Regions from separate parts of the Kitasatospora sp. NPDC001660 genome, predicted to be linked through region 2. Evidence: predicted binding sites of a transcription regulator. Region 2 holds the regulator's gene; the other holds the start of a gene.

Region 1 (3,402 bases), on a different contig from region 2:
GGCGGAGATGTACCGCGGCCAGTAGCCGTCGTGCCCGCATCCTGGCCCGGCGGGCTGCCGCGGACTCTTAGGCTGGAGGGACAGGACGACCGGGGCGAGCAGCGGGGTGAACAGGGTGAGCGAGCAGGGACGAGGGCAGGAACGGGTGGCACAGGAGCGGACGGCGCAGCGGCCGGAGGCCCAGGAGAAGGCGCAGGAGAAGGCCCGGGCCCAGGCGCGCCTCATCTTCGGCGACCCGCTGGACCGGCAGTCCCGGGACGACACCGACGCCGGCTGGGGCGACCGCCCCGGGGGCGGGGGCGGGCGGGGGCTGGACTGGTACCTGAGCCAGCGCCCGCCGCACCACGGGGACTGAGCGGAACGGCCTGGGCGGAACGGACTGGGCGGAACGGAGAGCGGGGGGCGGAGGCCGCCCTCAGCGCTGCGGGGCGACCAGGGCGTCGCGGATCTCGGTGAGCAGCTGGACCTCCTTGGCCTCGACCTCCTCCGTGACCTCGTCGGGGCTCTTGCGCTTGGCGGCCAGCCGGTTCATCGGCATGATCAGGACGAAGTAGACGACCGTCGCGGTGATCAGGAACTGGAGTACGGCGCTGAGCACCGAGCCCCACAGGACGAGGATCCCGGACGTGACCGCACCGGTGGCGCTCACCTCGCAGGGCCCCTTGAGGCAGGAACTGTACGCCGCCAGGTCCTTCGTCCCGAAAACACCGACGATCGGATTGATCACGCCCTTGACGAAGGCGTTGACGATGTTGGTGAAGGCCGCACCGATGACGACGGCGACGGCGAGTTCGACGACGTTTCCACGCAGCAGGAATTCCTTGAAGCCCTTCATGCCGCCTCGAACGACGAAGTCGTCGACCGGTTACGGGTGATCACCCGAAGCCCCGGATCGACAACCCGCCTGGCCCAGGGCGCCACTCGACGGCGGCGGCGATCCGGCTCGCGCGGGCCCGAGCGCGAGCGCCGCGGCCACCGCGAGCAGCACCAGCGCCGGCACCCCGGCCCGCCGCCGGACGGCGTGCCGCCAACGGTGCCAGCCGCCGGCCCCGCGCCGGATCGGCCGGAAGCTCGGCACCGCCCGGCGGGGCGGCACTGCGGGCGCGGGGAGTGGTACGGAACAGCTGAGGGCGTTCATCGGGAACCACCTCCGGGGTCGGCCGGTCTCTGGTGACCCCACGATGAGCGTCCGCGCCGAAAGGCGGAAGGCGTTATCCGCAGCCTGTGGAAAACCCGGCCCTGTGGACAACTTCGTCCACCCGTCCGAGCTGATCCGGCCCGTCGGCGGTGACGGGGCAAGTGAGGGCGAGGACGGCGAAAAGGCCCGCCGCCCTCGCGTGAAGCGGGGCAACGGGCCTTTCGCGGCGTGCTGGAGTCAGCTGGCGGCCGGAGCCGGGGAGGACGAACCCGAGGAGGACGAGCCCGTGGAGGACGACGTCGAGGCCGAGGACGACGAGGGCGACGTCGACGAGCCGGAGGACGAGGAGCTCACCGAGCTGCTGGAGGACGAGCGGCTGTCGGTCCGGTAGAAGCCGGAGCCCTTGAAGACCACGCCCACGGCCGAGAAGACCTTGCGCAGCTTCCCCTGGCAGTCGGGGCAGGTGGTCAGCGCGTCGTCGGTGAACTTCTGCACCGCCTCCAGGCCGTTGCCGCACTCGGTGCACTGGTACTGGTACGTGGGCACTTGTCTTCCTCCTGGCACTCGCGCCTGATGAGTGCTAACGATGGTCAATGATGCGGTATTCCGCTGGATGAGTCCAGCGACTCCGGTGTGACATGGGCCCGGTCCGGACGCCCGACGGCGTCGCTCCGGGGCCGCCCCGGCGCCCCTCAGCCCTTGGTGGCGCCCACCAGCTGGGGTTCGACGGCATCCGCGCCCGACCCCGCGACCACCGTGCTCGGCCCGCCCGACGGCGTCAGCAGGTGCCGCAGCGAGACCAGCGCCGTCAGCCCCAGCCCGGCGCCGATCGCCGGCACCAGGAACCCGGCCGACGGCCCGTGGCCGTCGATCAGCCGCCCGGCGACCATCGAGCCGACCGCCAGGCCGAGGCCGATGGCACCGGTCAGCCAGGTGAACGCCTCGGTCTTGGCACCGTCCGCGACCAGTGTCTCGACCAGGGTGTAACCGCTGATCAGGGTCGGCGCGATGGCCAGACCGCAGACCAGCCCCGCGATCGAGAGCGTGACCAGGTTGGGCATCGCCCACAGCGTCGAGCAGCCCAGCACCAGCAGCGTGTAGCTGATGACCATCCGCTGCTGCACCGCGCGCCGCCAGGCGATCGCGCCGTAGAGCGCACCGGCCACCATCGAGCCGCCGGCGAAGATCCCGTACACGGTGCCGGCGGCGGCGTGCTGACCGACCGAGTCGGCGAAGGCGTTGACCGAGACCTGCATGCCGCCGAACACGGCACCCACCCCGAGGATGGCCCCGGCCAGCAGCCGGACGCCGGGCGAGGCGAGTGCGGAGACGCGCTGCGCCCCGGGCCGCGGCAGGATCCGGGCGGGCGCGGTGCGGCGCTGGGCGGCGAAGACCAGGCCGCCGGCGAAGGTCAGCGCGGCCTCCGCGATCAGGCTCGCGGAGGGGTTGACCGAGGTGGCGATCTTGGCGGCCAGGATCGGGCCGACCACGAAGGTGAACTCGTCCGTCACGGACTCGAACGCGAACGCGGTGCTCACCTTGGCGGCCGAGGAGGCGGACGCGCCCTCGGCGCTGAGCTTGGCCACCCAGCGGGCCCGGACCATCGCGCCGATCTGCGGCACGCTCGCGCCGGCCGGGACGGCGGCCAGGAACAGGCTCCAGGCCGGCGCGTGGCCGTTCGCCAGCGTGATCAGCGCGGCGACCGAGACGGCGTGCACGAGGACGGTCGGGACGAGGACGGTGGCCTGCCCGTAGCGGTCCGCGAACCGGCCGGTCTGCGGGCCGATCAGGGCCTGGGCGACGGCGGCGACCGCTGAGACCGTGCCGGCCGTGCCCCACGAGCCCCCGGTGCCCGTGACGAGCATCAGGATGCCCATGCTGAGCATCGCGTAGGGCAGCCGCGCGACGAACGCGGGTGCCAGGAACGTCCAGGCACCCGGCGTGCGCAGCAGCGCGCCGTATCCGACGCGCGCGGGTGCGGCGTCCGGAGCGGTGCGGGTGTCCGTGGAGTCGTCGACCGTTCGGCGGGCCGTCACGGTCGTCCTTCCTGCTGCCTGGTAGCGCGGCAAGGGCATGGGGTGGCCCCGACGGCGCCGAGAGTCGTCCTCTCGCGCGTCGACCGGGGTAGATACCGGGCCGCTCCGGCGTGTTGCCGAGAGCCGGGCCGCAGCCGCCGAGCGGTCGCGCCAACTCTGCATCAGGCAGATACTGGGTTGGTCAAAACGATGGTTCGGCCAGCATACAGTTACGCGCGTAGATGAGCC
Region 2 (3,402 bases):
TCCTGCGTGGGGATCGCGGCGATCTGCCCGGTGACCTTGGTGAGCGCCGAGGCGAGCGCGCTGGGCCGGCCGGTGAGCTGGGCGGCGGCGCGGTCGGCGGCGAGCTCCCGGTAGCGGGACAGCAGCCGGGTGAGCAGGAAGCTGATCGCGTAGACGACGATCGACACCAGCGGGATGACCAGCGCGGCGATGGCCGCGTTCTGGTCGTTGTTGTTGCGCCCGCCGCCGCCCATGAACCCGCCGTACACGGCGATCCGGGTCATCGCCCCGGCGAGGACGCCGAGGAACCCGGCGATCGTCATCACGGCGACGTCCCGGTGGGCGACGTGCGAGAGCTCGTGCGCGAGGACGCCCTCCAGCTCCTCGGGCTCCAGCCGGCGCAGCAGTCCGGTGGTGACGCACACCACGGCGTTCTGCGGGTTGCGGCCGGTGGCGAAGGCGTTCGGCATGTCGTTGTCGGCGACCGCCACCCGGGGCTTGGGCATGTCGGCGAGGGCGCAGAGCCGGTCGATGGTGCCGTGCAGCTGCGGGTACTCCTCGGGGGACACCTGGCGGGCGCCCATCGCCCGCTCGGTGATCTTGTCGCTGAACCAGAACTGGGCCACGAACAGCCCGCCCGAGATCAGGACGATCAGCGGCCAGGCCCCGCGCAGCAGCACGATCAGCAGGCCGGTGAAACCGACGTACAAGAGCCCGATCACGAACATGGTCCCGACCATCCGGCCGGTCAGGCCGCGATCGGGCGCGAATCGGGTGTGCTGGGCCGAGCTCGACATCGCTTGCTCCTCCGTTCGCCGTCCGCTATCGATGCTGCCACCCGGACGGCCGCGGGGCACCACCCCCGCGCCGGGAACTGCGGGCAGGATCACTCCCGCCGTGCCGTTCCTGCCGTCGGACCCGGGCCGTACACTGGCAGGTACGGTTCTGGCACTCGTGCGTTCAGAGTGCCAAAGCCGGGGCCTTCCAGGGCCTGCAACATCGCGATGCGTCACAACGGACAACGTGCGAAGACGGAGGTACGTGCCCCATGGCCGGTGAGGTCCGCCAGCTGGACGACCGCAAGCTCGCCGTGCTCCGTGCGATCGTCCAGGACTACGTGGGCACCGAGGAGCCGGTCGGCTCGAAGGCCCTGGTGGAGCGGCACAACCTCGGGGTGTCCCCGGCCACCGTCCGCAACGACATGGCGGCGCTGGAGGAGGACGGGTACATCCACCAGCCGCACACCAGCGCCGGGCGCATCCCCACCGACAAGGGGTACCGCCTGTTCGTCGACAGGCTCGCCGAGGTCAAGCCGATGAGCGCGCCCGAGCGTCGCGCGATCCGGCACTTCCTGGAGGGCGCGGTCGACCTGGACGACGTCGTCATGCGCACCGTGCGGCTGCTCGCCCAGCTCACCCGGCAGGTCGCCGTGGTGCAGTACCCCTTGCTGAGCCGTTCGACCGTGCGGCACATCGAACTGGTCGCGCTCGCCCCGACCAAGGTGATGCTGGTCCTGATCACCAACACCGGCCGGGTCGAGCAGCGGACGGTGGACTGCCCGGGCACCGTCGGCGAGACCGTCCTGTCGGACCTGCGGGCCCGGATCAACACGCGGGCGGTCGGCCAGCGCCTGCCGGACGTACCGGCGGCGCTGGAGGAGCTGCCCGCGATGTTCGAACAGGTCGACCGGGCGACCGTCAGCACGGTCCTCGCGACGCTGTTCGACACGCTCGCCGAGCAGAACGAGGAGCGGATCATGCTGGCCGGCACGGCCAACCTGACCCGCTTCGGCCACGACTTCCCGCTCACCATCCAGCCGGTGCTGGAGGCGCTGGAGGAACAGGTCGTCCTGCTCCGCCTCCTGGGTGAGACCACGGACGCGGCGATGACGGTCCGGATCGGCCGGGAAATCGCCTACGAGGGGCTGAATTCCACCTCGGTGGTGTCGGTCGGCTACGGTTCGGGCGACGAGAGCGTGGCCAAACTGGGTGTGATCGGTCCGACCCGGATGGACTACCCGGGCACAATGGGGGCGGTGCGAGCGGTGGCGCGGTACGTGGGGCAGATCCTGGCCGAGTCCTAGCAAGGCAGCCGCCGTTGGACATCCGACGGTGGCGTCCAGTCGCAGCACTACTACAGGCGGAACAAGCGGAGCATTAGGTGGCCACGGACTACTACGCGGTACTCGGCGTCCGACGGGATGCGGGGCAGGACGAGATCAAGAAGGCGTTCCGGCGCCTGGCACGCGAACTGCACCCGGACGTCAACCCGGACCCGAAGACGCAGGAGCGGTTCAAGGAGATCAACGCCGCCTACGAGGTGCTCTCCGACCCGCAGAAGCGACAGGTGTACGACCTCGGCGGCGACCCGCTCTCCCCGGGCGGCGGCGGTGGCGCGGGCGGCTTCGGCGCCGGCGCGGCCGGTTTCGGCTTCTCCGACATCATGGACGCCTTCTTCGGCGCCGCGGCCGGCCAGCGCGGCCCGCGCTCGCGCACCCGCCGCGGCCAGGACGCCATGATCCGGCTGGAGATCAGCCTGGAGGAGGCCGCGTTCGGCACCACCAAGGAACTCCAGGTCGACACGGCGGTCACCTGCACCACCTGCAGCGGGGAGGGCGCCGCGCCCGGCACCTCCGCGCAGACCTGTGACATGTGCCGCGGCAAGGGCGAGGTCTCCCAGGTCACCCGGTCCTTCCTGGGCCAGGTCATGACCTCCCGCCCCTGCCCGCAGTGCCAGGGCTTCGGCACCGTCGTGCCGACCCCGTGCCCGGAGTGCGCCGGCGACGGCCGGGTCCGTGCCCGCCGCACCCTGACCGTCAAGATCCCGGCCGGTGTCGACAACGGCACCCGGATCCAGCTGGCCGGCGAGGGCGAGGTCGGCCCCGGCGGAGGCCCGGCCGGCGACCTGTACGTCGAGATCGCCGAGACCACGCACAGCGTCTTCCAGCGGCGCGGGGACGACCTGCACTGCACCGTCACCATCCCGATGACGGCCGCCGCGCTCGGCACCCAGGTGCCGCTGCAGACCCTGGACGGGCTGGAGGAGGTCGACATCCGGCCCGGCACCCAGTCCGGCCAGTCGATCCCGCTGCACGGCCGAGGCATCACCCACCTGCGCGGGGGCGGCCGGGGCGACCTGATAGTGCACGTCGAGGTGCAGACGCCCACCAAGCTCGACGCCGAGCAGGAGGAGCTGCTGCGCCGGCTCGCGGTGCTGCGCGGCGAGGAGCGCCCGTCCGGCCAGTTCGCGCCGGGCCAGCAGGGCCTGTTCTCGCGCCTGAAGGACGCGTTCAACGGCCGCTAGCCGTCCATGGAGGGGTGCCGGGGTCCTCGCCTCGGCACCTCTTTCGTGTTTCCCCCCTCGGGCCGCAGGCCCCACCCCGGAAAGGCTCCGCTCATGACCGCCCCCGTGTTCGTCGTCGAG

What was found. The regulator HrcA, encoded in region 2, represses chaperone genes, less so after heat shock. The targets are predictions, from matches to a motif close to TTNGCACTCNGNNNNNCNGAGTGCNAA.
Region 1: ACWCXH_RS26085 (FmdB family zinc ribbon protein) is a predicted target of HrcA. The motif match lies at 1,696-1,722, and genes of this name have one in related genera.

The regions. Positions count from the first base shown of each region.
Region 1 is NZ_JBSFGU010000027.1:102,512-105,913, reverse strand. Features, by position in the region: gene ACWCXH_RS26095 (hypothetical protein) at 116-355, shown strand; gene mscL (large conductance mechanosensitive channel protein MscL) at 416-835, opposite strand; gene ACWCXH_RS26085 (FmdB family zinc ribbon protein) at 1,376-1,684, opposite strand; gene ACWCXH_RS26080 (MFS transporter) at 1,831-3,174, opposite strand.
Region 2 is NZ_JBSFGU010000014.1:169,979-173,380, reverse strand. Features, by position in the region: gene htpX (zinc metalloprotease HtpX) at 1-776, opposite strand, end outside; gene hrcA (heat-inducible transcriptional repressor HrcA) at 1,028-2,062, shown strand; gene dnaJ (molecular chaperone DnaJ) at 2,140-3,282, shown strand; gene ACWCXH_RS18105 (16S rRNA (uracil(1498)-N(3))-methyltransferase) at 3,376-3,402, shown strand, end outside.